Linked DNA regions of Allosaccharopolyspora coralli. The protein of the gene in region 1 interacts with the protein of each later gene in a pairwise test. Links are inferred from orthologs where the notes say so. Each region holds a gene or a part of one and is shown on either strand. Other genes may lie near its edges.

What was found.
Region 2: the proteins of nth (region 1) and aceE interact in binary tests that used the Escherichia coli proteins (3 or more experiments, as listed by UniProt). The link is inferred for Allosaccharopolyspora coralli from one-to-one orthologs.

What each region holds. Positions count from the first base shown.
Region 1 is NZ_CP045929.1:281,310-296,354, reverse strand. Bases 1,118-3,962 are described here. They hold nth (endonuclease III), read right to left. Parts: upstream 2,987-3,962; coding sequence 2,249-2,986; downstream 1,118-2,248. Other genes in these bases: GIY23_RS01385 (Crp/Fnr family transcriptional regulator), read left to right, coding at 3,628-3,962; GIY23_RS01390 (hypothetical protein), read left to right, coding at 3,278-3,532; GIY23_RS01400 (TlpA family protein disulfide reductase), read right to left, coding at 1,602-2,252; GIY23_RS01405 (NUDIX hydrolase), read right to left, coding at 1,118-1,605. In the rest of the region: GIY23_RS01410 (MarP family serine protease), read right to left, coding at 1-839; more of GIY23_RS01405, read right to left, coding at 895-1,117; more of GIY23_RS01385, read left to right, coding at 3,963-4,302; GIY23_RS01380 (MFS transporter), read left to right, coding at 4,851-6,083; GIY23_RS01375 (hypothetical protein), read left to right, coding at 6,130-6,375; GIY23_RS01370 (MBL fold metallo-hydrolase), read right to left, coding at 6,408-7,187; GIY23_RS01365 (NUDIX hydrolase), read right to left, coding at 7,184-8,011; GIY23_RS01360 (hypothetical protein), read right to left, coding at 8,153-9,295; GIY23_RS01355 (hypothetical protein), read right to left, coding at 9,348-9,965; GIY23_RS01350 (RidA family protein), read right to left, coding at 10,309-10,767; GIY23_RS01345 (DUF4177 domain-containing protein), read right to left, coding at 10,770-10,934; GIY23_RS01340 (ArsA-related P-loop ATPase), read left to right, coding at 11,166-12,185; GIY23_RS01335 (ArsA family ATPase), read left to right, coding at 12,182-13,318; GIY23_RS01330 (WhiB family transcriptional regulator), read right to left, coding at 13,579-13,878; GIY23_RS01325 (transglycosylase domain-containing protein), read left to right, coding at 14,192-15,045. UniProt on the Escherichia coli protein: DNA repair enzyme that has both DNA N-glycosylase activity and AP-lyase activity. The DNA N-glycosylase activity releases various damaged pyrimidines from DNA by cleaving the N-glycosidic bond, leaving an AP (apurinic/apyrimidinic) site.
Region 2 is NZ_CP045929.1:1,490,368-1,505,988, reverse strand. The notes cover bases 8,561-11,981. They hold aceE (pyruvate dehydrogenase (acetyl-transferring), homodimeric type), read left to right. Parts: upstream 8,561-8,919; coding sequence 8,920-11,781; downstream 11,782-11,981. Other genes in these bases: GIY23_RS07175 (DUF3052 domain-containing protein), read right to left, coding at 8,561-8,686. In the rest of the region: GIY23_RS07225 (TetR/AcrR family transcriptional regulator), read right to left, coding at 336-1,022; GIY23_RS07220 (cytochrome P450), read right to left, coding at 1,185-2,426; GIY23_RS07215 (alpha/beta fold hydrolase), read right to left, coding at 2,426-3,184; GIY23_RS07210 (IclR family transcriptional regulator), read left to right, coding at 3,247-3,945; GIY23_RS07205 (alpha/beta hydrolase), read right to left, coding at 4,008-4,922; GIY23_RS22630 (alpha/beta fold hydrolase), read right to left, coding at 4,919-5,200; GIY23_RS23465 (MmcQ/YjbR family DNA-binding protein), read left to right, coding at 5,331-5,753; GIY23_RS07195 (DUF4190 domain-containing protein), read left to right, coding at 6,047-6,643; GIY23_RS07190 (hypothetical protein), read left to right, coding at 7,080-7,409; GIY23_RS07180 (peroxiredoxin), read right to left, coding at 7,651-8,112; more of GIY23_RS07175, read right to left, coding at 8,252-8,560; GIY23_RS07165 (nicotinamide mononucleotide transporter family protein), read right to left, coding at 12,001-12,645; GIY23_RS07160 (DUF3263 domain-containing protein), read left to right, coding at 13,040-13,267; GIY23_RS07155 (peptidoglycan recognition protein family protein), read right to left, coding at 13,288-13,857; GIY23_RS07150 (mechanosensitive ion channel family protein), read right to left, coding at 13,967-14,713; GIY23_RS07145 (PucR family transcriptional regulator), read left to right, coding at 14,961-15,621. UniProt on the Escherichia coli protein: Component of the pyruvate dehydrogenase (PDH) complex, that catalyzes the overall conversion of pyruvate to acetyl-CoA and CO(2).

The DNA.
Region 1 (15,045 bases):
TCCGGGGCGAAGTCCATCGACTCCGCCGTCAGGTCCGGCACCGACAGCACCGCGAGATCGGTGGCCGGGTCGAACATCACCACCTCGGCGTCCAACTGGCCACGCCCGATCTCGATCGCGACCTCGTCGGTGCCCGCGACGACATGCGCATTCGTCATCACCCGGTTCGGAGCGACGACGAATCCCGTGCCTTCCAACGCCCGCCCGCAGGACGGCGCACGCCCGCGAACCTTGACGACGCTCGACCGGACGTCCTGCACGACCTGGCTGTTCGCCAACGCCGTGTCCGGCGGGTTGATCTCGGCTACCGGGGTCTGCGAGAACGGCTCCAGCGCCAGCGGGAATCCGCTCACCCCGAGCAGTCTGCGCAGCTCGTCCGGGAGTTGCTTGGCCGCCGTGGGCATCACCGAGTCCACGGCCCCCAGCACCGACGACCGGGTGATCGACGAGGCCAGGCCCGGGATCGCCGTCGCCGAGGTGAACGGCAACGCCACCAGCCAGGCCACGATCAGCACCGCGAGCCCCTGCACGAGCGCCCCGAGGCCGTTGTCGACCCCGGCCAGCTGCGGCGAGCTGATGCGATCGCGCAGCTCCCGGCCGGCCCACATGCCGAGGGTCTCGCCCAGGCCGACGAGCAGCACCACGATGCCCACACCGAAGCCGATCTTCGCGGCGTTGCCGTCGAGCCGTTCCAGCAGCAACGGAGCGAGCTTGAGACCGACGACGGCACCCGCGAACACGCCGAGGAACGCGAACAGCGCGGTCACCATCCCGTTCCGGGCACCGGAGACGGCACCGAGCAGTGCCAACAGCACCACGAGCAGATCGACCCAGTTCACGGCACCACCACGTCCGCATCGTCTCGCCCGGCCCGCCCCGGACCGGACCGCCCGATCATCCGGCGAACCCGACGTCGTCGGCCTCCTCGGCGGCCCGGAACGCCGCGTCGAGCTCCCGCACGTCGTGGTGGTTCCACCCACGCGACCAACCGCCGAGGTCGAGCACACCGGAGAGCAGTCCGCCGGTGAAGCCCCAGACCAGCATCCCAGGTACCAGGAACGCCGGAGTCGTGTGCCTGCCGATGGACACGGTGATCCGGTTCTGCGGGTCGGTCAGCCAGCGCACCGGCACTCGTGCCACCGCCGCCGTCTCCCCCGGGTCGACCGCCAGCACGGGGCTGGGTTCGCGCCAGTGCGCGATCACCGGGGTCACACGGAAGCCGCTGTTGGGCACGTGCAACTCCGGCAGCGTGGCGACCGGGCGGATGCCGGAGGGGACGACGCCGGTCTCCTCGACGGCTTCGCGGATCGCCGCGTCCACCGGTCCGTCGTCGATCGGTTCCACTCCGCCGCCGGGGAAGGCGACCTGGCCGGGGTGAGCGTCGAGACCTTCGGCTCGCCGCAGCAGCAGGACGTCCGGACCGTCGTCGCTGGCACTGTCACCGAGCAGGATCAGCACTGCGGCCGGGCGCGCGGTCGCGGGCGGGTTGTTCCGCGGCCAGCCGAGGCTGTCGGGTGTCAGCTCGGACGCACGCTCGACGAGGGCGCGCAGCCACTCGGGGACGTCGGCGGGATCGACGAGCGCTCCGTTCACGGTGTGCGTCAACCCGCGCCCTCCAAGGTCGTGCGGACCGCCTCGTCGACCTCGTCGGCGGACCGGAAGACATGCGGGTCGGTCCTGCGCAGCTCGCCCGAGCCGGTGACGACATAGGTCGCGGGCAGCGCGGGCGGCAGACGCAGGGCGGCCGCGACGGAGCGGTCCGCGTCGTGCACGGACGGGAACCGGACGCCGAGGCGGGAGAGCATGGCAAGCCCGTCGGCCTCGTCGCTCATCACCTGGACACCGAGGACGGACGGCGAGTCCGGCCTTGCCGAGTACTCCTGCAGCGCGGGCAGTTCCTCGCGGCACGGCTCGCACCAGGTCGCCCACACGTTGATCACGGCAGGTCGGGGCACCACGGAGCCGAAGTCGACGGTCTCGCCGTCGGCCATGCAGGTCGTCGAGACGCCGCGCAATCGCTGCGGCGGTGCGCCGGGCTGCGGGGTGCAGTCCGCCAGCGCGGCGTCCTGACGGGCACCGGGTTCGACCGGTGCTTCCGGCGCCGGTGCCGGACCGGCGCCACCGTCCGTGGCCTGCGATCCGCTCTCACGCGGCCACAGCGCGACGACGGTGAGCCCGGCCAGCAGGAGCACGACCAGCGTCCATGCGATCTCTCGGCGGAAGTCGGCAACGCGCAGACGTGGACCCGTCACGCGCTCGGCTCCCGCGCTGCCGCTTTCTCCACGCTGCGGTCGGGCACCTCGTCCCGGATTCCGGCGAGCTCCAGCAGACGCGGAGCCTCCGGGCCTCGCACGAGGGCGGCGGCCTCGGCCGGGTCGACGGGGCCGGTACCGAACGCGGGGCAGTCCTTGGCCAGCAAGCACGCTCCGCACGCCGGCTTCTTGGCGTGACACACGCGTCGACCGTGGAAGATCACCCGATGGGAGAGCATGGTCCACTCCTTTCGGGGAATCAGCTCGCCGACAGCGTGCTCAACCTTGACGGGATCCTCGAGATCCGTCCAGCCCCAGCGACGCACCAGCCTGCCGAAATGCGTGTCCACGGTGATCCCCGGAACGTCGAACGCGTTTCCCAGCACCACGTTCGCCGTCTTCCGGCCGATACCCGGCAGTGTGACCAGTTCGTCCAGTTCGGCCGGAACCTCTCCGCCGTGCCGCTCGACGAGCGCGGCCCCCATGCCCATCAGCGAGTTCGTCTTGTTTCGGTAGAACCCGGTGGTGCGGATCATCTCCTCGAGCTCCGTACGGTCCGCGCCCGCGTAGTCGGCCGCGGAGCGATACCGGGCGAACAGGGCGGGAGTGACCTCGTTGACCCGCTTGTCGGTGCACTGCGCGGACAGGATCGTGGCCACCACCAATTCGAGTGGTGTGTCGAAGTCCAGTTCGCAGTGGGCGTCCGGATAGGCTTCGGCCAGCGCACGCAGCATCCTGCGGGCGCGGCGGACGAGCCCGGCCCGGGTTTCCGACGCCGTGCTCCTGGCCTTGCGGGGGATCTTCCTCGTGGGGTTACCCGACTCCGGGCCGACGAGATCCGTCTCCGGATCGGTGCTGTTCGCGCTGCGGTTGCGGGGGTGGTCGGACACTCCACCAGAGTACGGTCCGCCCCGACACGCAGCGCCGGTCGGAGGGTCGGCCGGAGCGCCGATCGCAGGGGTGGGAGCCGTGAACCGACCCCGGTTGTTCTCCGCGCGACGGGATGAGCGAAGATTGACGGCATCATGACTGCCTGGTTCGTGCTCGTGGTACCGCTAGTGATCATGTTCTTCACGCTGTTCATGGAACGGGTGGAGGCACGTCTCCGGCACGTTGCGGTGCAGGAGAACGAAGTGGAGGAGCTGCTGGAGAACGCCCGGCCCGACGAGGTCAGGGCGCTGTTCCGGCAGGGAATTGGACGTGCGCTGGAACTGTTCCAGTTGCGTAGGGTGGGACGCGCCGGTCGACTGCGGACGCGCCGGTCCCGCGACCAGTCGTAGACTGGCCCAGTGATCGGCGGCGCCGCCCGGTCACCGCGATCCGTCGCGGGAACCGGGAGATACCGAGCCGCCGCGTCTCAACATGGAGGGACGAGGTGGACGAGACCCTAGCCCGGGCCGGGATCTTCCAGGGAGTGGAACCTGCCGCGGCGGAAGCGCTGACCCAGTCGCTGGAGCCGGTGGAGTTCCCGCGCGGACATGTGATCTTCGCCGAGGGCGAGCCGGGAGACCGGCTCTACATCATTCAGAACGGCAAGGTGAAGCTGGGCCGCAAGTCTCCGGACGGCCGCGAGAACCTGCTCGCCATCATGGGCCCGTCGGACATGTTCGGCGAGTTGTCCATCTTCGACCCGGGGCCGCGTACCTCGACGGCGACGACCGTCACCGAGGTACGCGCGTTGACCATGGACCGCAGTGCACTGCGGCAGTGGATCGGCACCCGGCCGGAGATCGCCGAGCAGCTGCTGCGGGTCATCGCACGCAGGCTCCGCCGCACCAACGGCATGCTCGCGGACCTGATCTTCACCGACGTGCCCGGCCGGGTCGCCAAGGCGCTGCTGCAGCTCGCACAGCGCTTCGGCAGCCAGGAGGCCGGGATGCTGCGCGTCACCCACGATCTCACCCAGGAGGAGATCGCCCAGTACGTCGGGGCGTCCCGGGAGACCGTGAACAAGGCGCTGGCGGACTTCGCGCATCGCGGGTGGCTGCGGCTCGAAGGCAAGAGCGTGTTGATCCTGGAGGCGGAGCGGCTCGCGCGCCGGGCTCGCTGAACGGACGAACATCACGAAAGGCCCGGTCGATCTTCGGATCGGCCGGGCCTTCATGCGTCCAGGAGGGACGCCAGGCAGCGCGGGACGGGACGGCGGCGCCGAGGCGTGAGTCTTTTTGGTGGTCATAGGCACTAAAAAGGCTCACGCATCTCTGCGGCACTGCGCTGGGGCGGCGAACGTTGCTCTGGACAAGCGAAGGGGCTGGGCGCCACCCCCGACGCGGCGCTCCAGCCCCTTGCCCTGTTGCGTGATCCGTCCCCCGACCAATCACGCCCCGAACCCTCGAGATCGTGGCCCCGAACCATCACACCGAGGGTCCTGCGGGTTTTCCCGCCGCAGTGAGCATGCCATGTCACTCACCGCAGCTTGTCATCCCCTTCACTACACAGGACGTACCGAACCTCGTTCGGGTTGCGTCGGTTCCCCACTCTTTTCAGATTTTTTTCGGATGCCCTGGTGAGGACTTCGAACCCGGCGGCGGTGGCGCCTCGAGTGACGCGCATCAAAAGGACTGGTACTCGCGTACCAGTGTGGCCATACTGGCACGCGTGTCCCACTCCGTGTCGCTCGCCGACTACCGCGCCGCCCTGACCGCTCCCGGCGCGCGAGGCCCCGTACTCGCCTCCGTCCTCGGCAGGCTCCCGATCGCGATGATCGGGCTCGCACTGCTGCTCTACGTCCAACGCGAGACCGGGTCGTTCGCCGCCGCAGGCATCGTCTCCGCCGGGACACTCGTCGGGGTCGCCTTCGGCTCCGTCGCCCAGGGGCGCGTGATGGACCGAATCGGCCCGACCCGGCCGCTGCTCGCGGTCACCTCAGCGTTCGCGGTGCTCGTGGCGGCGGAGATCCTCGCCATCGAGGCGCACGCACCCGTGCTGGTCCTCGTCCCGCTCGCCGTCCTGGTCGGCGCCTCAGAACCGATGATCGGCCCCGCGGCGCGGTCGCTGTGGACCGAGCTCGTGCCCGAAGGCCCAGTGCGCAACGCGGCTTACTCGTACGAGGCGATCAGCATGGAGTCCTTCTTCCTGCTCGGTCCGGGGCTCGCGGGCCTGCTGGTAGCGATGCCCTGGGCGGGCACCGGAACGGTCGTCGGAACTCTGAGCATGATCGTCGGAGCCGTGTGGTTCGCCCTCACCCCGGCGGCGCGCAGGCAGCGGCCGATGGCCGCCGACCGCACGTCCGGCAGCCTCCTCGGGCCTCTCGCCTCGCGCGGAATGCGCACCGTCGCGCTCGCGGCGCTCGGATTCGGGGCGTTGCTCGGCACGATCGAGGTGGCCGTTCCCGCCGCGGCCGAGCGAGCGGGACACCCGATCATGGGGGGCATCCTCATCAGCGTCCTGTCGGTGAGCTCGGTGATCGTCGGCGTGCTCTACGGCATGAACCCGTGGCCGAAGCCGATGCATCTGCGGCTGCCCGCCCTGCTGCTCGGGTTCGCGCTGCTCGTGGCGATGTTGGCGGTTCCTTCGACGCTCTGGGGACTGAGCCTGGCCCTGCTCGTGGCGGGCAGCCTCATCACCCCGCAGTCCACAGCGCACTCGGTGTCGCTGGAGATCGCCGCGCCGGCCGGAACCGCGACGGAGGCGTTCGGGTGGGTGATCACGTCGGTGACGCTCGGCGCCGCACTCGGGCAGTCCGTGGCCGGGCAGGTCGTGGAGTGGGCGAACCCTCCTGCATCGTTCGTCGTGGCCGCGATCGGCGGGACGGTGCTCGCAGCCGTCCTGTGGTTCCGCCGCGCCACTCTCGTCCCGGCCCACACCGACGTCTCCCTCGTCCCCGCCTGAGCACAGCCGCGACGGGGGTGTCGGGGGTGGTGCTTAGCGTGTGGGAATGGATCTCACCGCGACGAGCACCTCGCTCGCCCAGTCGGCCACGGACCTCGTTCGGCTCCTGCCCGGCCGAATCACCGACCCGGTGCTCAACGCCGTCGTCACCGCGACTCGCGACGGTGTCGAGCTCGCCGGCCGCCGCGCACTCCTGGCGCTGCGCTCGGGCGGGCGGAAGTCCTCCGTGGTGACCGCTGCGACACCGGAGGACGTGGGTGTCCACTCTGTCGTCATGCCGAAGCAGGCGTGAGTCTTTTTGGTGGCTATAACCACCAAAAAGACTCACGCCTCTTCTATATAGGTGAGCTGGGCCTGGACGGTCGCCTCGGCGGCGGGCCACACGGCCCGGTCGACGTCGGCGTAGACGACCTTGACGACCTGCATGGCCGTCGCGTCGGGCCCGAGCTGGGCCCTCGCGGTCCGCACCTGCTCGAGCCGCTGCGTCCGGTGCTCGCGGTAGGCGGTGACGATCTCGCGCACGTCCGGCAACTCCGGGCCGTGCCCTGGCAGCACCATCGAGCCTTCCGGGAGCTCGCCGAGCCGCCGCAGCGAGTCGAAGTAGCTGCCGAGGTGTCCGTCCGGGTGGGCGATGATCGACGTGCCGCGGCCGAGGATGCTGTCGCCGGTGAACACCGCGGAGACACCACCGTGCGACGCGGCGAAACTGACGGAGTCCGACGTGTGCCCCGGCGTGGCCAACACGGTCAGGTCCACACCGGACGCGTCCACGACCTCCCCGTCGCGCAGTGGCGGACCACCTCGGCACAGTGCCGGGTCGAGTGCTCGCACCGGCGCGCCGGTGAGCTCGGCGAACGTCTCGGCTCCCTCGACGTGGTCCGGGTGGTGGTGCGTGAGCAACACGAGTGCGACGGGACCCCGGGACGCGACGGTGCGCAGGTGCTCGGCATCGTCCGGTCCGGGATCGATGACGGTGCGCGAGTCGCCGTCGCCGACGAGCCAGGTGTTCGTGCCGTCCAGTGTCATCGGCGACGGGTTGTCGGCGAGCACCACCGCCGCGAACGGCGTGACCTCCCGGAGTCGGCCGTAGGCGGGATGGTTCACTGCGCCTCCTCGTAGCCGGGGTCGGTCGGCAGCAGCAAGCGTGCCGCGTCCTCGTTGCGCACGATCTTGGGGACCACTTTGCCCATGGTGCGCTCGGTGGCCAGGATCTCGGCCACCGTCGAGCATCGGGACAGTTCCGTCAAGGTCACCCAGGTCGGCGGAAGCAGCCCGCACCGGCCCTCGTCCCAGTCCCGCAGCGCGGTCCGCGGAGTGCTCCAGTACGCCTCGACGGCTTCGCTGGTGACGTCGTCGGCGCGCTGACCGTCCGGGAGAGCGGCCACGAAGAACCGGGTGTCGTAGCGGCGTGGCTCCTCGATCGGGGTCACCCAGTTCGCCCACGGGCGCAGCAGATCGGCGCGCAGCACGAGCCCGTTTTCCGCGAGGAAGCCCGCCAGGGAGAACTCCCGGGACACCAAGGCGTGACGTGCTTGCGCGTACGGAGCGGTGTCGGCGACCAGAGTCTCGGAGTCCGGTCCCGCGAGCAGCACCCCGGATTCCTCGAAGGTCTCGCGAACCGCCGCGCACACCAACGCTCGGGCGAGGTCCTCGCCGCAGCCGAGGCGCTCCGCCCACCACGCGGGCTCGTGGCCGGTCCAGGCCACGGAGGTGTCCGCGTCGCGCGGGTCCACCCCACCACCGGGGAAGACGGTCATGCCACCGGCGAACGGCATCGCGTCGACCCGGCGCTGCAGGAACACCTCCGGCTCCCCGGGGCCGCGCACCAGCATCACCGTCGCCGCGTCCCGCGGGATCGCGGGCGGGTCGGGTGTGGTCGACGGGATCAGTCCCTCGGGCAGTGTGAAGCGGTCCGGGAGTTGCACCATGCCGACCAGCCTAGAGCGTGCTTCGTCCGGATTAGAGGGTGCGCGGGTTGAGCCGGATCGGTGTGTAGCGGAACCTCACCTCGCGGCCGGCTCCGGGAGCGTCGACATCAAGTAACCACCTACACCACGTCGACGCTGTCCTCAACGCTGCTGATGTCCGGCGGGTGCGCCGATCGACGGGAAGCCGCCGGTCGCGGTGGTGCTCGTCGAGGTCCATGCCTCGTGCCGGTCTCCGTGGGCGGGCGCACGATCCTTCTCCCGTTGCGCCAGTTCCTCGTGCAGCTTGCGCAGCAGGTTTCGTTCGCGGTCGGTCAGCTTCGCGTCGACGGCCGCGGGGACACCGCTGCGCCCACTCTGGGCCGGGGCGCTTGGCCGCGACTCCGGAGCAGGAGCCGAGAGCTCGTCCGGCTGCGGCTCGGCGGGCACCGGCTCGGTGAGCACGATGCCGGTGTCGGCGGCGTCGGCGACGGGCAGCGCGCCGGACGACGGCGGTTCCGCGTCGGTCGACGGTGCGTCGAACGTCTCAGGCTCGGGCTCACCGTCGTGGGGTCTCTGCCCGCCCGGCGGTCCGAGAGGGTCGGCTAAACCAGAGATCCCGGCGGGCGCGGGCTCACCGCCGGACCGCATCCGGGCCGCACGACCGTGATTGCCGGTGCCGTGGCCGGTGGAGACGGGCACGTCGAGGTACACGCGTCGCGCGGCGGCGAGCGCGTTGCGGTGGTAGTCGGGCAGGTCGCTGCCGGAGGCGAACACGTCGACGGAACACCCGAGCCCCGCGCGCCGGAGGGCTTCGAGCATCTGGAACCCGGCTGCCTCGACAGAACCCTCGGCTCCGATCTCGGCGAGCACGACGCGGCGCGGCACGGCACCGTAGGTCACCCCGGCGGGGGTGACCCGCCACACGCACCACACCCCGCGCAGGCCGGGAAGCCGGTTCACGATCGGTTGCAGCGCGTCGGAGACGTCGGCCTCGGGGCGGTTCTGGTCGCTGAAGCGATGGGCATCGGCGGGAACGGACTCGACGACGTACAGCCGGTCCGCCCACGAGCTCTGAGAGCGCGCCTCGGCGAGCACGCGGCGCAGATCGGACTGCTCCCGCGCGGTAACGGGGACCCGGCCGGCGATCAGGCAGCCGGCGAGCAGTTCGGCGGCGGGCGCGAGGCCGTCGGCGCCGAGCATCTCGCGCGCCGAGTTCACCGCGTCGTCGTCGACCCTGCCGGTCGTGGTGAGCAGAAGGTTCTGCAACCGGACGAGGGGTCCGGCTCCTTCGGCCACGTCCACCACGGTTGCCTCCTCCACCTTCGGGTGCGGTTGTCGATCGGGTGCCGCAGTCGCGTCAGCGCTGCGCACGATGTGCCACGAGTTCGTCGGACCCGCTGCACACGAGCACCGAGTCCGCGAGGGCGGCGTGGTGATACGGGGTCAGGTCGAGGTCGTGGGGCAGGACCTCGACGCACGGTTCGTGCTCACCGAGGGCGCGCAGGATGCGCTGGATCTCTCCGGTCAGCGCGATGTGGTCGGCGGATGCGGTGACGAGCACGACCCGCTTGAGCCGGGTCCCGCCGGTCTTGCGCCACGTGCTGCGGACCTCGCCGATCCCGGCGCGACCGCGCAGCGTGGCCCCGAGGACGAGTACCTCGGAGTCGCCCTTGCCGTCGATGGGCGACTCGGCGGTGAAGGTGTGGTGGTCGGCGACGTACTCCGACGGCAGGATCGCGTGCACCACCCCCGGGTCGGCGCCGAGCGGAAGCAGGGTGTCGGCGAGGCGACGGTGGTCGGTCTCCCCGAGGCCGATGCGCTCCCGGACGAGCAGGCTCGGTAAGGCTCTGGCCATCACGTCGGCCGCTCCTCCGGCGAGCCAGTCCCGGAAGCGCCACAGGTGCTCGTCGGGCACTCTGCCTGCCAGCCGGAGCAGCAGTTCATGGCACAGCAGGTCGGAGTCTCGCACCGCCACTTCGCCCCTTCCAGGTGTTCTCGGGTGCGGCGAGCCGCACCGCCGGTGCGGGTCGGTGCCCGCAGCCGTCCCCATCCCCTCGGACGCCCATTCAACTACTGACCGCAGTCAGAGTCCCTCCTTGGGCACCCGTTCGAGTGTCACTCAACAGCGCAAGTCTGTGAAGCGATACACGAAGCGTACTGGTTGGGCTTCGGCGATCAACGGGGAATATCAGAATTCGGGGGACGTCGATCAACGAGCCCGGCTCGCACCTGTTCCGCAGGACTCTTCGCACCCCGAACAACCGGGCCGCGAACTCCCACGAGTCCGCGGCCCGGAGCGACGCCGGTGCGGGAGCGGGTCAGGCGACCTCGACGATCATCTCGACCTCGACCGGAGTCCCCTTCGGCAGCTCGGCGACACCGACCGCCGAACGAGCGTGCTTCCCGGCCTCGCCGAACACCTCGCCGATGAAGTCGGACGCGCCGTTGATCACACCCGGCTGGCCGTGGAACCCCTCGGCCGAGGCGACGAAACCGACGACCTTGACCACGCGCACGACCGAATCGATCCCCACCAGGCCGTGCACCGCCGCGAGCGCGTTGACCGCGCACAGCCGCGCGTGCTCCTGCGCACTCTGCTCCGAGACCTCGCCGCCGACCTTGCCGGACGCGACGAGCTCACCGTCCACGATGGGCAACTGACCCGCGGTGTAGACGTACGAGCCGGACCGCACGGCCGGAACGTACGAGCCCGCGGGCGGCACGACCGCCGGCAGTTCGACGCCGAGCTCGGTCAGACGATCAGACCACCGACCCATCGTCAGTCACCCTTCTCACGCTTCATGTAGGCCACCATCTGCTCACCGGTCGGCCCGGGCAGGACCGACACGAGCTCCCAGCCGTCCTCGCCCCACTGGTCGAGGATCTGCTTGGTCGCGTGGCTGAGCAACGGAACCGTCGAGTACTCCCATTTCGTCATGGTCACCAGCCTAAGTGGTTGCGCGCGTCGATCTGCGGTCAGGCACTCAGCGCCTGCGCCAACCGGCCACCGGCGGACTCTCACGTCATGGCCGGCGAGGACTGGCCACGGCCACGGTCGGCGGACACCTTGGGTTGGGTGTGCTCGACCGTCGTGCGGTGAGGTTCCGCCACGCTTGCACTCCGAAGTGAGGCGACTCGCAGGACAAGCCGCGGGGCGCACACCTACGCTGATCGCGTGACCACCTCGACGGCCGCCTGGAACGGCGCACTCGACCACGCGCGGCTGCACGTGGTCACCGGTAAGGGCGGCACCGGCAAGACGACGGCCGCGGCCTCGCTCGCGCTCGCGCTGGCCACCGGAGGCCGCAAGGTGCTGCTCGTCGAGGTCGAAGGCAGGCAGGGACTGGCGCAGGTCTTCGACACCGCACCACTGCCGTACTCCGAGACGCGCATAGCGGCCGCACCCGGCGGCGGCGAGGTCCGGGCGCTGGCCATCGACGCCGAGGCCGCGCTGCTGGAGTACCTCGCGATGTTCTACAACCTCGGGTTCGCCGGCCGGACGCTGCGCCGGATGGGCGCGATCGAGTTCGTCACGACCCTCGCACCGGGCCTGCGCGACGTCCTGTTCACCGGCAAGATCAAGGAGTGTGTCGGGCGCACCGACGCACGCGGGCGCCACCTCTACGACGCCGTCGTCGTCGACGCCCCACCCACCGGCCGCGTCGTCCAGTTCCTCGACGTCACGCGGGCCATGGCCGACCTCGCGAAGGTGGGGCCGGTCCGCGAGCAGAGCGAAGGCGTGGTGCGGCTCCTGCACTCGGAGGACACCGTGGTCCACCTGGTGACGCTGCTCGAGGAGCTGCCGGTCCGCGAGGTGGTGGAAGCGGTCGCGGAACTCGACGCGGCCGAACTGCGACCGGGTGCGGTCCTGCTCAACCGGGTCAGCCCGGACCGGCTGCCCGCCCGGTCGACCACTGCGGCCGCCGACGGCAGGGTCGACGCGAAACGCATTCGCGCCGGCCTCGACTCGGCCGGGTTGAACTGGAACGACGAGATCCTCGACGGCCTGGTCACCGAGACGGTCGAGCACGCCGTCCGCACCCGAGCCGCGGTCACCGCTCGGGAAGAACTGGCCGAGATCGACCTGCCGACGCTGGACCTGCCCGACCTCACCGACGGCGCGGACCTCACCGGCCTGTACGAACTGGCCGAACACCTTCGCGAGCAAGGCATGCGCGGCGAGGTGAAGCGATGAGCCGGCAACGTGGAGGCCGTGTCGACGTCGACGCGCTCGTGGACGACCCGAAGACCCGCATCATCGTGTGCTGCGGATCCGGCGGTGTCGGCAAGACCACCACCGCCGCCGCGCTCGCGACGCGCGCCGCGGAACGGGGCCGCAAGACGGTCGTGCTCACGATCGACCCGGCGCGCAGGTTGGCGCAGGCGCTCGGGCTTCGGGAGCTCGGCAACCACCCGCGCGAGGTCTCCCTCGGCGGCGCCGCCGACGGGGGCACGCTCAGCGCGATGATGCTCGACATGCGGCGCACCTTCGACGACATGGTGCTGGCGCACGCCGGACCGGACCGGGCGCAGCAGATCCTGGAGAACCCGTTCTACCAGACGATCTCCACGTCGTTCTCCGGAACTCAGGAGTACATGGCGATGGAGAAGCTCGGCCAGCTCGTCGCCGAGGACGTCGCCGACCTCATCGTCGTCGACACCCCACCGAGCCGGTCCGCACTGGACTTCCTCGACGCGCCGCAGCGGCTGTCCACGGTGCTCGACGGCAAGCTGATCCGGATGCTTTCCAGCCCCGCACGCGCGGGCGGGAAGGGACTGCGCAAGATCGTCGGCGCCGGGTTCGACCTGTTCGCCAAGACGGTCTCGAAGGTGATCGGCGGCCAACTTCTCGCCGACGCGTCCGCGTTCGTGCAGGCCTTCGAGTCGACGTTCGGCGGGTTCCGGGAGCGAGCCGACGCGACGTACCGGCTGCTGCGCTCACCGGGCACCGCGTTCCTGGTGGTCGCCGCACCCGAACCGGACGCGCTGCGGGAGGCCTCGTACTTCGTGGAGCGGCTGGCGAGCGAGAACATGCCGCTGGCCGGGTTGGTGGCGAACCGGACGCACCCGGTGTACGCGGACCTGTCCCCGGCCAAGGCGGTGGCCGCCGCGGACGAGCTGGACGCGGCCGGAACGGCACCGCTGGCGTCGGCGGTGCTGCGCTTGCACGCCGACAGGGTCGCGGTCACCGAACGGGAGAAACGGTTGATCGAACGGTTCGTCCGCGCGCACCCGGAGGTCGCGATGATCGGCGTGCCCGCGCTGGCCTCGGACGTGCACGATCTCGATGGCATCCGCGAGATCGGCCGTCGGCTAGCGGGCGAATGAGCCCCTCCGGGACAGGTGGCCGCGTGGGTCGACGGCCGCCGTCAGGCCAGCTGACCGGCCACTCTCCGTCGCCCACGCACGTCAGTGGCGGGTTCTCACCTCGCAGCTGGCGAGGACAGCGTCGACGTGATGGAAAGCGCCACCCGATGTCGACGATCACGCAGCCAGCCGCGACGTGAGGTTCCGCCACCCAGCCACCTACCCAGCTCGAGTCGCGCACTCTTCACGCCCGAGCCACGGGGAGGTGGCTCGGGCCGAAGTCAGCTCACCCGGCACTCGTCGTACTCGGCGTGCTCCCTGCGAGCAGCCTCCAGCAGTTCGTGCCAGTTGCCGATGTCGGGACGACGACGCAGCAGCGCACGGCGCTCCCGCTCGGTCATGCCGCCCCACACACCGAACTCGATCTTGTTGTCGAGCGCCTCGGCGAGGCATTCCGTTCGCACCGGGCAGCCGAAGCACACCATGCGCGCCTTGCGCTGCTCGGCACCTCTCACGAACAACTGGTCCGGGTTCTCGTCGCGGCATGCCGCGCGGACCCGCCAGTCCCCCTGCTCCACCATAGAGTCCCCCAGCTCCTCACTGGATCGTCGGCGACCATGTTCTCCGGAACCCCCCGGCACCGGTTGTTCGCGCACGTCCTCGGGCCGAGCGTGCGCGGTTGTCCGCGTCCCGTGGGACGCATGACTCCGTTCGCGCGTCCACGGGGGACGCGAGATCAACGTACTGTCGCTGGACGTGGACGAACTGTAGGGCCCCCCGGTTCCGAACTCCAAGCAACCTTTGTCGGTCCGTTATGCATGAAAATCATCATATCGGGCGTACTTGCCCTGTAACACGGAGTGACGTTTCGGGGCCCGCCTTAGGCTTGTCCAGGTGTCAGTCCGCGACAGCGTTCTCAAGCTCTTCGGCCTGTGCATACTGGCCGGCGTGTTGGTGGCGGGGATGCTCTTCCCCGTCGTGGGGTCACTCGGCGTGGTGTCCAATCGGGCCGGTGACGCCGTCGACAGCATCTCGAACCAGCTGTTGACCACCCCCGCTCCGTTGGTGACAACTGTCACAGACCGGGACGGCAACCCCATCGCCTACCTGTACGAACAGGATCGGGTCTCGGCCTCATCGGAACAGATCTCCGACACGATGAAGGCTGCGATCATCGCGATCGAGGACCAGCGGTTCTTCGAGCACGACGGCGTGGACTGGCCGGGCACGATGCGCGCCGCGGTGACCAACCAGGCCGCAGGCCAGATCTCGCAGGGCGGCTCGACACTGACCCAGCAATACGTGAAGAACTATCTGGTGCACGTCGTCGCCGGGAACGACCCGGTCCAGCAGGCCAAAGCGACCGAGCAGACGCCGGCGCGGAAAATGCGCGAGATCCGCATCGCGTTGCAACTCGAACAGCAGCTGAACAAACCGGAAATTCTCACCCGGTACCTGAACACGGTGCCGTTCGGGAACCAGACCTACGGTGTCACCTCGGCGTCCCGTGCGTACTTCAACACCACCCCGGACCAGCTCACGATCTCGCAGGCGGCACTGCTCGCGGGCATCACCAACAGTCCGAGCTCGCTGAACCCGACGACCAACCCGGAGGAGGCGCTCAACCGCCGCAATCTCGTCATCGACGCGATGGAGCAACAGCAGCGCATCACCCCCGAGGCGGCGGAGCAGGCCAGGCAGGAGCCGCTCGGGGTGGCCGAACCGCTGAACCTCATCCCGAACGGGTG
Region 2 (15,621 bases), 1.2 Mb from region 1 along the record:
TCGGTCGCGACCTGCCGCATCGTCACGGCTTCCAGACCGTCGTGGCGCAGCAACCGCCGGGCGGCCTCGGCGAGAGCCGCACGACGCCCCTCGTGGTCGACCTGCTTAGGCATCGACACCTCATCAATACAGGCGGGTGTGATTCGACTCCTGCGCACGGCGATTCGACGCCTTGCCGGAGGTACCGGTGCGGACGTGGTGCCGCACATGCGGAAGGTCTTCGCGTCCGTCGAGCTGCTCGACGGACGCGGCGGCACACTCGACGAAGCTCCACCGTGGCCACCGTTGATCACGCTCGTGGCAACGAAAGGGCAGGACCAGGACCCGCCAGACGCTCAGAACTCCGGGGCGACGGGGTCGAGCAGCGAGCGGTAGTCGCGGCTGCGCCGTGGCTCGACCAGCCCGCGCAGGATCAGCGCGGTCTGCTCACGCACGTACTGGTCGAGCCCGAGCGACCGTTCGAAGTGCCAGTGCTTGAGCGCCCACCCGTGCGCGAGCAGCAGCATGTTGTAGGCGACAAGGTCGACGTCGACGTCGACGACGGTCCCCGCGTCGATTCCTTGCCGCAGCAGGGTCCGCAGAGGCTCACTGGTCTTGATCTCCAGGTCCTTGATCTTCTCCCGGCCTTCGACACCGAGACTCTTGCTCTCCCGGTAGGTGAGCACGGCCGCGTGCCGATGCTCGTCGATGACCTCGCAGTACGCACGGAAGGCGGCGGCGAGCCGGTGCACCGGGTCCGCTTCCGCAGCCTCGAGCGCGGCCGGAATCCGGGACGCGAAAGTGTCCAGGACGTCGACGATCACCGCCAGCAGGAGCTCGTCCTTGCCACCGAAGTACCGATAGATCAGGCCGACACTGACCCCGGCCTCGTCGGCGACGGCCTGCATCGACACCGCCTGCGAACCCTCGCGTTCCATCAGGCGTGCCGCGGCGTCGAGCAGCTGCCTGCTCCGTTGCTCGACACGGACCGCACGGGCCGCCGCGTCCGGGTCGACCTCGGTGGCACGGCGCGTGGACCCCATTCGGCCTCCGTTCCCTCCGGTGAATCGACGTTCATTCTAGCCACTCGACGAGAGCCGCCGGAGCCGGATGAACCACACGTCGTTCGCCGTGAACTCACATTCACCAGTCGGCGCCACGACACCGGCGCCTGCAGCGTCAGGAGATTCGCAGTCCGGAGCGGTTCATCGCGTACTCCAACGGACGGGAAGATGGGTGATGCCGTTGATGAAGTTGGAGGTCAGCCTCGTCGGCGAACCGTCGAGGTCGAGCTGCGGGATCCGACGCGCCAGCTCCCGGAAGAACACGCGCAGCTGCAACCTGCCGAAGTGCGCCCCCAAGCACAGGTGCGGCCCCTGGCCGAACGCGAGGTGATCGTTGGGTTCGCGGGTGATGTCGAAGTCGAACGGATCCTGGAACGCGCGCTCGTCGAAGTGCGCGGAGGCGTGATAGACGACGACCTTGTCGCCCTCGCGGATCCGCACGCCCGCGACCTCGGTGTCCTGAGTCGCGGTGCGCCGGAAACTCAGCACCGGCGGGTGCCAGCGCAGCATTTCCTCGATCGCGCCGGGCACCAGTTCCGGGTGTTCACGCAACTTCCGGTACTGCACCGGGTGTTCGGTCAACGCGAGGACTCCACCCGGCAGCGCACTGCGCACCGTGTCGTTTCCCGCTATGACGACGAGGAAGAAGAACATCGTCAGCTCGGCGTCGGTCAGACTTCGTCCATCCACAGCGGACTGAACCAGGGCCGTCATGAGGTCGTCACGCGGATGCGCGCGCTTGTGCTCCGCGAGTTCCTGCGCGTAGGCGAACATGTCCCCCAACAGCGCCGGTGAGCGCGGGTCGATCGGGTTCCCGTGCTCGTCCCGCACCACCTCGGCGTGCTCCGGGTCCTGGTATCCGATCACCCGATTCGTCCAGCCCAGCAGCAAGTCCCGATCCCACGAAGGAACCCCGAGCAACTCGGCCAGGTTCACCAGCGGGAAGTCGTCGGTCACCTCGACCGGTAGATCGCAGCGTCCCCGGTCGGCGACAGCATCGAGAAGCTTCCGAGCACGGGCGGCGATCCGGTCGGCGAACCGTTCGAGCCGGCGCCGAGTGAACACGCCTGCCACCACCCGGCGCAACCGCTGATGTTCCGGGGCGTCCATGTTCAGGATCATCCGGCGGACGAAGTCCAGATCGTCCGGGTCGGGATCCCGGATCTGGGTGGCGCCGAGCCACGACGAGAACACCTCGGGTGTACGCAGCACGTGCTTGACGTCGGCATGACGCGTCACGGCCCAATACCCGGGCCCGGAAGGCCACCCGAGTACCTCGTGTTCCTCCTGCCAGCTCACCGGTGCGGTGTCCCGGAGCAGCCGGAACCGTTCGTGCGGCAGTCCGTCGGCGAAAACCCTGGGATCGAAGACGTCGGCGGTCATCACCTCTCCCGAAGGAACGATTCGATCGACGTCGCCAACGCCACCGGCGTCTCGTCCGGCGCGTAGTGGCCCGCGTTCGCCATGACCTCCAGCTCCAGCTTCGGATACCACTGCCCGAACGTGGCGCGGATCGTGTCCTCGCCGAGCGCCGGGTCGTGTTCGCCGACGATCACCTTGATCGGAACCTCACTGTCCGCGATCTCGGTGTGAAAGTCCGTCTTCGCCCAGGCGCGCAGATGACCGGCAACGGCCTCGGGGGTCGAGTTGCGCGCCGACTGACTCACCATCGCGTCCAGCCACACGCCGGTGAGCCGGTTGCCGGTGGTGAAGTCGACGATCGCCCGACGATGAGCCGGATCGTCGGCGGCACCGGAGAACAAACCCCAGGTCTCGTCGTCGAACGGGACACCGCTGGCAGGAACCGGCGAGATCCCGACGAGGGAACGCACCCGGTCCGGCGCGTCGGCGAACACCCGCTGCATGACGCTGCCGCCCATCGAGTGACCCACGACGGAGAACGACCCGACACCGAGTTCGTCGGCCACGGCGAGCACATCTCGCGCCGACTCCGCGATCGAGTACTCCCCGGCGACGTCCTGCCGCCCGCCGTACCCCCGGTAGTTCGCGAACACATAGCTGAACTCCTCACCGTCCAGGTGGGGGCGCAGCGCACCCCAAGTCGATGCCGCCCCGAACCAGCCGTGCAGCACCAGGACGGTGTGCGGCCCGTCCCCGTGGCGCTCGTACGCGCCTGCCATATGTGCCTCCGCGTGCTACATTCGCTCTTTCAGTGCCTCTTTCGCACCCCGAGGAGACAAGAGTGACGCAGGGCACATCGGGTGTCAACGCGCGCGCGTACTCGAAGACCTTGGGCAACGGGCTGCTCGTGCTCGAACTGCTGCGGCACCATCGCCAGGGCCTCGGGATCAATGCGATCGCGACGGAACTCGGCCTGCACCGCACGGTCGTGTACCGGCTGATCGGCACGTTGCGTGCGCACAACCTCGTCACTGTCGGAGCTGACGGTCACCACCGCGTGGGCCTCGGCCTGCTCGAACTCGCCACAGCCGTCCGCGCCGACCTCCGACGAGCCGCCGAGCCACACCTGACCCGACTCGCCGAACACGTTGCCGCGACGGCGTTTCTCGCGGTCGCCGACCAGGACGACGCCGTCAGCGCGTGTGTGGTGGAACCGGGCAACGCGCGGCTGCACGTCGGCTACCGGCTCGGGATACGCCATCCGTTGACGGTGAGCGCCGCGGGACTCGCGATCCTCGCCGGGCGCCCTGCGGTCGAGGGCGAACGGACCGAGGTCACTCGAGCGCGCACGCGCGGCTACGCGACGACCACCGCAGAGCTGGAGCCCGGTGCGTGGGGTCTGGCGACACGTCTGCCGAACGCGTCCGGGCACGCAGGCGCCAGTATCGGCGTGGTCGCGTTGAGCCAGCTCGACGCGACGACGATCGCGCCCACACTCCGGGAGATTGCCGCGACGATCGCCGAGGAAGTCGACACGTGACGCCTGAGCCTTCAGGGGTGCTGCGTTGGTGATTGCGTGGCGGAACCTCACGTCGCGGCCTCTTATCTCGGCAGCAGACGTTCCGCACGCACACGGGCGTCGATGAGGCGGCCGAGCCACGCCATCGATCCGTGTCGGGGCAACGCGGCGATGCGCGGTGCCAGTTCCGGCAGCGTCGATTGCGCGCCGACCGCGACGGCGTGCGCGACATGCAGAGCTGCAAGCGGGTGAGTGTCGAGGAGGCTGTGCCCGAGATCGTCGAACGGCACCAGCGTCGCCCCCGGTATCAACTCGGCCGCGCGCTCAGCGTTCACCCGCGGTGACCGCATGTCCCGCTCACCCGACACCACAGCCGTGGGCCAGTCGAACTCCGGCAACGAAGCGGGCAGGTCGAATGCCTCCCCGATGAACGGCGGGGCGTCGGCGGCGAGCTCGCCGAACCGCACATTGGGGTCCAGCGGCAGTCCGTCGGAACCGAGTCCGAAGCCGAGCTCGCCGAAGGCGATGCCTGCGACGAGATCGCCTTCCATGACGTGTCGCGTAACCGACGTCAGTTCGCGCTCACCGAGCCCGGCCACCCAGTTCCACGTTCCGAGCCGGCCGCTGCGGACGTTGTCCGCCATGCGTTCCAGCACCGCGAGGCCGCCGAACTCGTACGTCGTCTGCACGACGGGTCCGGTCTGGCGTACGGGGACGGCCTCGGATTCGACGAGGTATCGGAGCTGGGCGGTGACCCCCTTGGTCTCCGGTTCGTTCCCGTCCCAGAACAGCCGTCGCATATTCGTCTTCGACGTTTCGTTCTTGTCGGCTTCCAGAATCGTCGAGTCCAGCACCATGCCCGCGACCCGATCCGGGTGTCGCACGCCGAAGGCCTGAGCGAGATACGAGCCGTACGAGGTCCCGTAGATCACCGCACGGGACACGCCGCAGTCGTCGAGAACAGCGGCGAGATCGTCCGCCGCCTCGATCACCGTCACGGCTTCACGCGGAAGATCACGACCGCCGTGTCCTGTCGGGACAGTCCAACGCCACGGTGCTCCATCATGATCACGTCGAGCCCACGCGCGGTCGCCTTCGAGCGCAGATTCCAGTAGGGCAGCACCGAAGCCAAGCCGGGGCCTCCCGGGACCAGGACGACGGGAACGCCGTCCGCGCCGCCCGTCCGCACGTAGGCGAGCTCGAAGCTGCCGGACACCAACGGCCGTCGAACCCTGCGCACGTTCGCCCGCCGTACCCACCGCGGCTCGTCAGTCATGTCGCCCCCCGTTTCGTCCACAATGTTCGATTTCGAGTCTACGGGCGCACTGCGGAGCCCGGCAGGTGTCGGACGTCATCGACCCGTAGGGACACCGTCAGTTCGACCGAATGACTCGTACCCTCATTTCATGGCAGTTCCGCGCCCGGCTCGCGTCCAGGATGTCCACGAACTCGCGCATGCCATGCCACACGTGACCGTCGAGCACGGTTCGAAGGGCAACCCCGTCTACCAGGTCGGTGGAAAGTCGTTCGTGTTCTTCCGGACACCGCGCCCCGACGCCGTCGATCCGCACACCGGCGAGCGCTACCCGGACGTGATCATGTTCTGGGTGCCGTCGGAGTCCGACAAACTCGCGCTGGTGCAGGATCCGACGACACCTCACTTCACCACGCCACACTTCGACGACCATCCCTCGGTGCTCGTGCGTGCCTGCCGATTGGGCGAGATCACGCTGTCCGAGCTGACCGAACTCGTCGAGGACGCCTGGCTCTCCCGCGCCTCCCCCACCCGAGCCCGACGCTGGCTTGACACCCACCCCACCGCGCGGTGACCCCAAGCAACAACCCACTCCGACCGCCCCGCCCTGTGGACAACTCCACCGAATGATCGTGCTGGGCATCTCACGGCGGGATACGAGATAGAGAATCCCCCGATCTGGCCCTGTCGGTGATTCTCTCACTGTCGGCCCACCGAGTCATTTTCCACCGGTCGTTGACGGCTCGAATCGACGGCTCTACAGTAAGCTCTCACCTGGGACGAGCCAAAATCGAATCGGGGGACACCATGACGACATCACCCGCTGGACCGCCGTTTCCGATCTCCGTCCCGAAGAACGGTTTCGGCGTGACTTCACTCGTTCTGGGAATCATCGGCGTCGTTTTTTCCGTCATTCCTATCATCGGCGTGATCGCCTGGCCCCTCGTCATTCTGGGATTGATCTTCGGAATCCTGGGAATCGTTCGTGCGAGCAAGGGCACGGCGAGCAACAGAGGAGTCGCGATCGCCGGAACCGCGCTGTCCGCCGTCGGACTCGTGATCTGTATGGCGTGGGCGGCTGCGATCGGCTCGACGGCCCCGCCGGCGCCGCCGCAACCCGCCGGCGCCGCCGCCCCTGTTCAGGGCGCACAGCCGGCGGCTCCCGCCGTCCCCGACGAGCAGTCCGCGCGTGCCGAGATCTGGGGAGAGGGAGAAATTTCGGTCACGGTGACCGACGGCCAAGGCACCACGAGCAACACCGTGACGGGAGCGCAGACGATCGATCTGGAATCCGGGTTCGTCTCGGTATCGGTGAGCCGCTCCCCCAGCATGGACGATTACATGAACAACGGCGGCCCCAGTACGGGCGAAGTCGGCTGCACGCTGTTCCGCGGCGACGAGGTCGTCGACGACAAGCAGGCCAGCGGCGAGTTCGCCACTGTCGCCTGCTCGAAGATGTACTGACGTCGACGTTCCACTCGATGATGGGGACAGTTGGGCTCGATCCAATGACCCCTAGCTTGAAATCTCTCCTTCTCCGAAACAGGTTGACGACACGATCACAGATGTCGTTTCTGGGGTAGCCACTACCGCAAGAAATCACTTCCCCTGGTCCCCCAACACAACGTGCGAGTGCCCAGCGGTCTGACATGCCCGTTACAAAGATCAGTTCTGACCTGATCGAGGGGTCGAAATGAAGTACCTATCGTGTGTCGCACTTCTGTCCGGAGGAATCTTGGCCCTCTCAGGGTGCACGAGCGCCGTGGAGGACACGCCGCCGCGCCCCCCTGCTGAGACGACGCAGGTTCCGGCACCTCCGCCTCCTCCACCGGCGCCGGAACTGATGGCCCCCGTGGAGGAGCAAGCTCCCACCGACAACTGCGGGCTGGACCCTGCCGACATGGACGAGAAAACCAAGATCCAGTGCGATCTCATCGAACCGGAGACGGTCGCGCCGGAGACCGGTGTCGTCGGCAATGACTCGACCCCGGGGACTGACGACGGCCTGTGCAACACCGAAACCGATCGGTGGGACAACCCGGCGCTCTGCGGCTACCCCCCGTATGGCAACGGGGGTTCAACGGTCGAGCCCCCGGGGTATCAGCAGGAGGACTCCTACAGCGAGCAAGAGCCGACAGAAGCGCCCGGGACGGACTTCATGGACGAGAAGTGCTCGGATCCTGGCTTCTACGACGTGGCCCCGGCCGACCTTGTCCAGCAATACTGTTGAACCGTTTCGCGGATTGATCTGCGTAGTCGAGCCTCATGTCGCGCCGCCGGTGGCTGGTCTGCGTCGGCGGCGGGAAACGGCTGGCGCGTTTTCCTGACTGGAACGCCAGGCTTCCATGCCTGGTCACAGGGGTGGGCGCAGTTGGGTTCGAACCAACGACCCCTCGCTTGTAAGGCGAGTGCTCTTCCGCTGAGCTATGCGCCCCGGCCGGTGCCCGCGGACACGGGCACCGGTGGACTGATCAAGGAAGTGCCGCGATGGCCTTCTTCCATGCCTCCTGATCCCGGGCCTCGCCGGGCTGGTTGACCTCGGAGAAGACGACCTCGCCCGCGCTGTCGATCAGGAACGTGCCGCGCAGCGCCATGCCTGCCTTCTCGTTGAACACACCGTAGGCCTTCGCAACCTCGCCGTGCGGCCAGAAGTCCGACAGCAGCGGGAAAGTGTAGCCCTGCTGCTCGGCCCACGCCTTCAGCGCGAACGGCGTGTCGACCGAGACACCGACGACCTGAACCTTGTCGTTCTGGAACTCGGCGAGCTCGTCGCGAACCTGACACAACTCACCCTGGCAGACCCCGCTGAACGCGAACGGGTAGAACACCAGTAGAACGTTCTTCTCCGCGCGCAACCCGGACAGGGAGACCTGCTCCTTGTTCATGTCCGGCAGCGTGAAGTCCGGCGCCTGGGCGCCGACCTCGACCGACATGTTCACCCCTCGTGTTCCTCGGCGATTGTTCCCACTCGTGTCCGACGCGATCGCGCCGGACACACAGGGCGAACCTACACCGCTTACGCATACACGGGCACCGGCGGCGCGTCCACGCAGCCGGAGCCCGAGCTCTTTCTCAGCGCTTCGTCTTCGCCTTGCGGTAAGCCAGCCGCGTGCCGGTCCACCGCTCCCCGAGGCTGACGTTCGACGTCTGAGCCAGGTTCGACGTCGACGCGGCCTCAGCGATGTCGCTGGGTTCGACGTAGCCGTCGCGGCCGGTCTTCGGTGTCAGGACCCAGATCACGCCCTCGTCGTCGAGGGGGGTCATCACGTCGAGCAGCGTGTCGGTGAGGTCGCCGTCCTCGTCGCGCCACCACAGGAGCACGACGTCCACCACTTCCTGGGCGTCCTCGTCGAGGAGTTCACCCCCGCACCGTTCCTCGATCGCGGCGCGGACGTCGTCCTCGACGTCCTCGTCCCACCCGATCTCCTGGACCACCATGTCCGGCTCGATGTCGAGCATTTCGGCGACGTCGACCTCGCCCTTGCCGGCGTCTCCCGGGGCCACCACGGCTTTCTCACTCCTCCAGCTAGCACTGGCACGAACGCCGTCCGGCGCCGCACACGTTTCAACGATCTGGCCGACAGCGAACACTGCCGACCCGCACCCGCGCAACTGCACAGGGGTACGACACGCCGACGCGTTCGCACGGGGGACTGTAGTCGCACGGCTACGGGCCAGGCCAGAGACGTACTGACGAGTAGCCGATCCGGTACGGGCACCCGTGCTCCGCATGAGGGACGATGGACGTGTCGGCGGGCACACCGCGCGTCAGCACGCGCTCCCCCGACTGTCAGCGTTCAGGAGACGTCGTCGAGGAGATCCCTTTGTCCGCGCTCAACAACGACACCGGCGGCACGGGCGCCGCTCCGCAGCGTGTGCGGGTCATCCGGGACGGACTCGCGTCCCACCTGCCGGACATCGACCCGCAGGAGACCGAGGAATGGCTGGAGTCCTTCGACGGCCTGCTGGCCGACGGCGGGCAGCAGCGCGCCCGCTATCTCATGCTGCGGCTGCTCCAGCGAGCCAGCGAGGGCGGCGTCGGCGTGCCATCGCTGACCAGCACCGACTACGTCAACACCATCCCCACCGAACTGGAACAGTGGTTCCCCGGTGACGAGGAGGCCGAGCGCCGGTACCGCGCGTGGATGCGGTGGAACGCCGCGATGATGGTGCACCGTGCGCAACGGCCGGGGATCGGCGTCGGCGGGCACATCTCGTCCTTCGCCTCGTCGGCGAGCCTCTACGAGGTCGGCTTCAACTGGTTCTTCCGGGGCAAGGACCACCCCGGCGGCGGGGACCATCTGTTCATCCAGGGCCACGCCTCCCCCGGTATCTACGCGCGCGCCTACCTCGAAGGCAGGCTCAGCGAGAGCCAGCTCGACGGGTTCCGCCAGGAGTACTCGCACAACGGGCCCGGCGGCGGGCTGCCCTCGTACCCGCACCCGCGGCTGATGCCGGACTTCTGGGAGTTCCCCACGGTCTCGATGGGCATCGGCCCGATGAACGCGATCTTCCAGGCGCGGTTCAACCGCTACCTACAGGACCGGGGCATCAAGGACACCACCCAGCAACGGGTGTGGGCGTTCCTCGGCGACGGCGAGATGAACGAGCCGGAATCGCGCGGGCTGCTGCACGTCGCCGCCAACGAAGGGCTGGACAACCTCACCTTCGTCGTCAACTGCAACCTGCAACAACTCGACGGGCCGGTGCGCGGCAACGGCAAGATCGTCCAGGAGCTGGAGGCGTTCTTCCGCGGCGCGGGCTGGAACGTGATCAAGGTCGTCTGGGGCCGCGAGTGGGACGCTCTGCTGCACGCCGACCGCGACGGCGCGCTGGTGAACCTGATGAACACCACCCCGGACGGCGACTACCAGACGTACAAGGCCAACGACGGTGCCTTCGTCCGCGAACACTTTTTCGGGCGCGATCCACGGACCAAGGACATGGTCAAGGACCTCACCGACGACCAGATCTGGGGCCTGCGGCGCGGCGGACACGACTACCGCAAGGTGTACGCGGCGTACAAGGCCGCCACCGAACACAACGGCCAGCCCACCGTGATCCTCGCGAAGACGATCAAGGGCTACGGCCTCGGGCCGCAGTTCGAGGGCCGCAACGCCACGCACCAGATGAAGAAGATGACGCTGGAGGACATCAAGCTGTTCCGGGACAGCCTGCGCATCCCGATCTCCGACGAACAGCTCGACAGCGACCCGTACCTGCCGCCGTACTACCACCCGGGTGACGACGCGCCGGAGATGGAGTACCTGCGCGAGCGCAGGCAACGACTCGGCGGCAACCTGCCGGAGCGGCGCACCAAGGCCAAACCGCTCGTGCTGCCCGGTGACCAGGTCTACGACGTCATTCGGCGGGGGTCCGGCAAGCAGGAGGTCGCCACCACGATGGCGTTCGTCCGACTCATCAAGGATCTCGCCAAGGACAAGGAGATCGGGCCCCGCATCGTGCCGATCATTCCCGACGAGGCGCGGACGTTCGGGATGGACTCGATGTTCCCGTCGCAGAAGATCTACAACCCGCTCGGTCAGGCCTACACGCCGGTCGACCACAAGCTGATGCTCGCCTACCGCGAGAGTGAGCAGGGCCAGATCCTGCACGAGGGCATCAACGAGGCCGGCTCGGTCGCCTCGTTCACGGCGGCGGGCACCAGTTACGCCACCCACGGCGAGCCGATGATCCCGGTCTACATCTTCTACTCGATGTTCGGGTTCCAGCGCACCGGTGACTTCCTCTGGGCCGCGGGCGACCAGATGGCACGCGGGTTCGTCCTCGGTGCCACCGCCGGGCGCACGACGCTCGTCGGTGAGGGCCTCCAGCACGCCGACGGGCACTCACTCCTGCTCGCGGCGACCAACCCGGCGGTCGTCTCCTACGACCCGGCGTGGGCCTTCGAGGTCGCCCACATCGTCCAGGACGGCCTGCGACGGATGTACGGCGAGGACGCGGAGAACGTCTTCTACTACCTCACGGTCTACAACGAGCCGTACCAGCAGCCTGCGGAGCCGGAGAATCTCGACGTCGACGGGCTGCTCCGCGGCCTGTACCTGTACCAGGAAGCGTCCGGTTCGGGACCGCGGGCACAGATCCTGACGTCCGGCGTCGCGATGCCGTCGGCGTTGCGCGCACAGGAGCTGCTCGCCGAGGACTGGGGCGTGCAGGCCGACGTGTGGTCGGCGACGTCCTGGTCGCAACTGCGTCGAGAGGCCGAGGCCTGCGACCGTCACAACCTGCTCAACCCGGCGGCCACCCCGCAGGTGCCGTACGTGACGCAGGTGCTGGAGGACGCCGAAGGCCCGGTCGTGGCGGTCTCGGACTGGATGCGAGCGGTGCCCGACCTCATCCGCTCGTGGGTTCCGGGCGACATGATGAGCCTCGGTGCCGACGGTTTCGGGTTCTCCGACACCCGCCCGGCCGCGCGCCGCGTATTCCTCGTGGACGCCGAGTCCACTGTGGTCGCCACACTCGCCGCGCTCGCCCGCAACGGCGCGATCGAGCAGTCGAAGGTCGTCGAAGCCGTCCGGCACTACCGTCTCGATGACGTACAGGCGGCGGGCCCCCAACTGTCCGACCCCGGCGACGCCTGAGTAGGCATCTCGGAACTGGGGTAAGCCGCCCAGTTCGCGTCTGGCGGTGGTGGGATTCCCAGACGACGGACGGGTGGCAGGTTCACGAGAGCCTGCCACCCGTCGTCACTAGCACTCCGTGGTCGCGCGGGTCGGGGATCTGCGGTCGGGTGCACTCCGCCGAGCCGCGAGGTGAGGTTCCGCCACGGAAGCATCCACGCAGATCGACCCGAGCACCCACTACGCCGCGACCGGCTCGGCCACTTCGCCGCGTTGGCGGACGGCGGTGCGGTGCCAGCTCCACCACCCGTGGATCACCAGCAGCGCGAACACCCCGTAGATCGCCGCACTGAAGTACAGCCCGGACGCGATCTGCAACGGAATCCCGACGGCGTCGACGGCCAGCCAGATCAGCCAGAACTCGACCAGGCCTCTGCCCTGCGCCCAGAACGCGAGCGCGGTACCGACGAACAGCCACGCGTCCGGCCACGGCGCCCACGAGGCGTCGAACGCGGTGAGGACCAGTGCGAACGCGGACGTGGCGCCGACCATCAGCCCGAGTAGGACGAACCGCTCCTGCCAGGACGCGGCACGCACCGCGACTCCGTGCACCGCGTCACGGCGCCGGGACCACGCCCACCAGCCGTAGAACGAGATGAGCAGGATCACGACCTGTCGTGTGGCCATGCCGCCGAGGTGCGCGCTGGTGTAGACGAGGAACAGCAAGCCCGTCGCGGCCACGTTCACCGGCCATGTCGCGATCGTGCGGCGTTGCGCGAGGAACACGACGGCCAACGCACAGATTTGGCCGACCAGTTCGGCCCACGAGATCTGTTGGCCGAGCACCGTCGGCCCGTTGTCGAGTAGCCATTGCCCGATCTGCACGCCTGCTCCTCATCCTCGGTCGTGGTAACCGGGGAGGGACACGGCGGACGGGTGCGCAAGAACGCGCCGGGCGTGGTGCGCACGGCGGTCGAGCCGCCACCCGTGCGCTACCTCCCATCCGGACTGTCACCGTCGGTCCCGGAATCTCACCGGGTCGGCCGGTCCCGCTCGAAGCGGGCACCGGTTCGCGGACTGTCACCGCCGGTTCGGAATTGCACCGAGCCCCGGAGCGCACGAACACGTACTCCGCCCCAGAGTGTGCGCCTCACCGAGCGGCGAACGGGTCGCTCGTGGGGCAGATCACAAACCGGGGGCCGTCGAACACTCGTGCGGATCTCGGTAAGATCGATCTCGGCCGCCGAGCAAGCGACGGCTGACCGGGAGGGGCCTTCAGGTGAACGACACCGATCACGCGATCCTCGAGTTCGCGCGCCAATGGTGGCACCAGCCCGGCAACAAGGAGCGCGTCATCCAGGAACGTTTCGGGCTCTCCCCTACTCGCTATTACCAGCGGTTGAACCGATTGCTGGACGAGCCTTCGGCGCTGGCCGAGCAACCGGGACTGGTCCGCCAGCTGCGCCGGTTGCGCGCCACCCGGCAGGTTCGCCGCAACGCACCCTGAACCCCGCGACGAACGCTGGATCAGCGGCGAAGGTCCCGCTGCCCGGTCTCGGCGAGTGCGCCCCTGAACTGGTCCATGTCGACGTGTCCCGGGTCGATCTTCCCGGTGGTACTGGTTTCCTTGTGGCCGCGTGCGGCGTGGGGCGGTCTGCCGAGGTGGGAGAGCACCGCGGCGGTGGCACGCACGCCCGCGTCGTACTGTTCCGGACTCGGCCCCTGTTCGACCCCCTGGTAGTCCCATTCGAAGCCGACGTAGAGGACGTTGCCGTCACCGCCCGGGTTGGGGCCGGAGGCCAGTGCCTGCCCGGCGTGGTTCGCGCGTCCTGCCGCGACGAGGTGCACGACGCCGTCGTAGCCGATCACCGCCTGACACAGCGGCCCGGCCAGGTCGGGGCGGCCTTCGATGCACAGCTGCACGCTCGGCGCGGGGTCGTCGTAGGACGCGTAGCTCGCGGTGTGGTGTTCGAGCACGCCGAACGGCTCCGGAGGCGGCCCGGACGTCGCGGCACGTTCCTGCCAGCCTTCGGTTTCCACCACGGCCAGCCCGGCGTCGCGCAACACACCGTTCAACCAGATCAACGGGAAGTCCATGACCGATCACCCCTGCCTCCGTCGAAGATCCATCGTGACTCGGCACGGACCGTCCGACGACGGCCAACCGCGTGGGTCGATCGAGCTCAGTCAGAGCCGACGGTGGAGCTCACTGCTGAGGCCCCTTGGAGCCTTCGGCGCCTTGCGTGCTCCCACCGGCGGAATGCTGACCGGTCGGGGCGCCACCCGAGCGGGAGTTGCTGAACTGCCCCTCCATGTCGGTCAGCCACCGGCCCCACCGTTCCTGCATCGGCCGGATGAGGCCGCCGCCGACACCGACGACGATGACGCCGCCGACGGTGGCGAGGATGGTCACCAGGACCGGGGTGGTCACGGTGAGGCCGATGCCCATCTGGTTCAGCGCGGCGATGATGCCCAGCGCCACGATGAAGCCGAACACGATGTTGGCGAGTAGCGGCCCGACGGGACGGTCGCCCAGCGAGCTGCGCACGATGTCGGCGACCGCGCGGCCGATCGCGGCGGCGACGAGCACCAGCACGACGGCGACGAGGATCCGCGGCAGGTACGCGACCACCTGACTGATCAGGTCGCTGACCGCGTTCGGCCCGAATACTCCGAGCGCGAGCTGCAGGAAGATCAGCAGAATGAAGTAGTAGACGAGTTTGACGAGCAAGCCGCCCACGTCGAACTGCGTTCCCTGCGTCAGACTTCCCATGCCGGACTTCTCGACAAGACGAGAAAAGTTCAGTTTCTTGAACAGCAGTTCCACTGCCTTCGACACCGCCTTGGCCACCAGCCAGCCGATGAGCAGCAGAATCAGGAACATGAGGAGTTTCGGGACGAATGTGGCGACTGCGGTCAGCGCCTGGGTCAGTCCCTGTTGGAGAGCTCCCACGAGTTTCTCCCTACGTGCGGAGTGATTGCTGAGCGAGATCATTTCCCGCGCTCCTCGACCCGGCAACCGGACAGATCACCCAAAAGAGTGACGTAACACGGATCTTTGTGTGACTGTGATGCACGGCCAGCCGCATCCGTCCCATGCCCGGCCCCCCTTTACGCCCCCGGCCGGCACGGCCCGATGACGAGTGGCTCCGAACACCGGCACAGCCCGCACGCCGCCCGCGCGTGCGAGTCTGGGCGGCATGAACTCTGAACGCGCCGCCGAGCGGGCCGGTCTCGGGCAGCGCGAGGTGTCCGCGACAACGCTGCGCCGGCTCGAACGCGCCTCCGGCGGTCTGGCCACCGCGAGCGTCACCGCGATCGAGCGGGACAACCCGTGGTTCCAACGACTGCCCGCCGACCAGCGCGCGAACGTGCTGCTCGTGACGCAGACCGGCGTGTCGAATTTCGTCGCGTGGCTGCAGGACCCGACCGAGTCCATCCGGCTCACCACGGAGGCGTTCCGGGCCGCGCCGAAGGACCTGTCGAAGTGGGTGAGCCTGCGGCAGACCGTCGAGATGGTGCGCTCGGCCATCGACGTCTTCGAACACCAGCTCCCCGAGATGGCCGCCTGCGAGGAAGAGCGCACCCTGCTGACCGAGGCCATCCTGCGCTACACCCGCGAGATCGCCTTCGCCGCCGCGACCTCCTACGCGGCCGCCGCCGAGGCGCGCGGTGCGTGGGACGCGCGACTGGAAGCACTGGTGGTCGACGGCATCGTGCGCGGCGATCCGGAAGAGTCCTTGCTGTCCCGAGCCGCCGCACTGGGCTGGGAACCGTCGTCGGAGGCAACGGTGATGGTCGGCAACGCCCCGACCGACGACCAACCGGCCGTCGTCTACACCGTGCGCAGCCGTGCGGCGC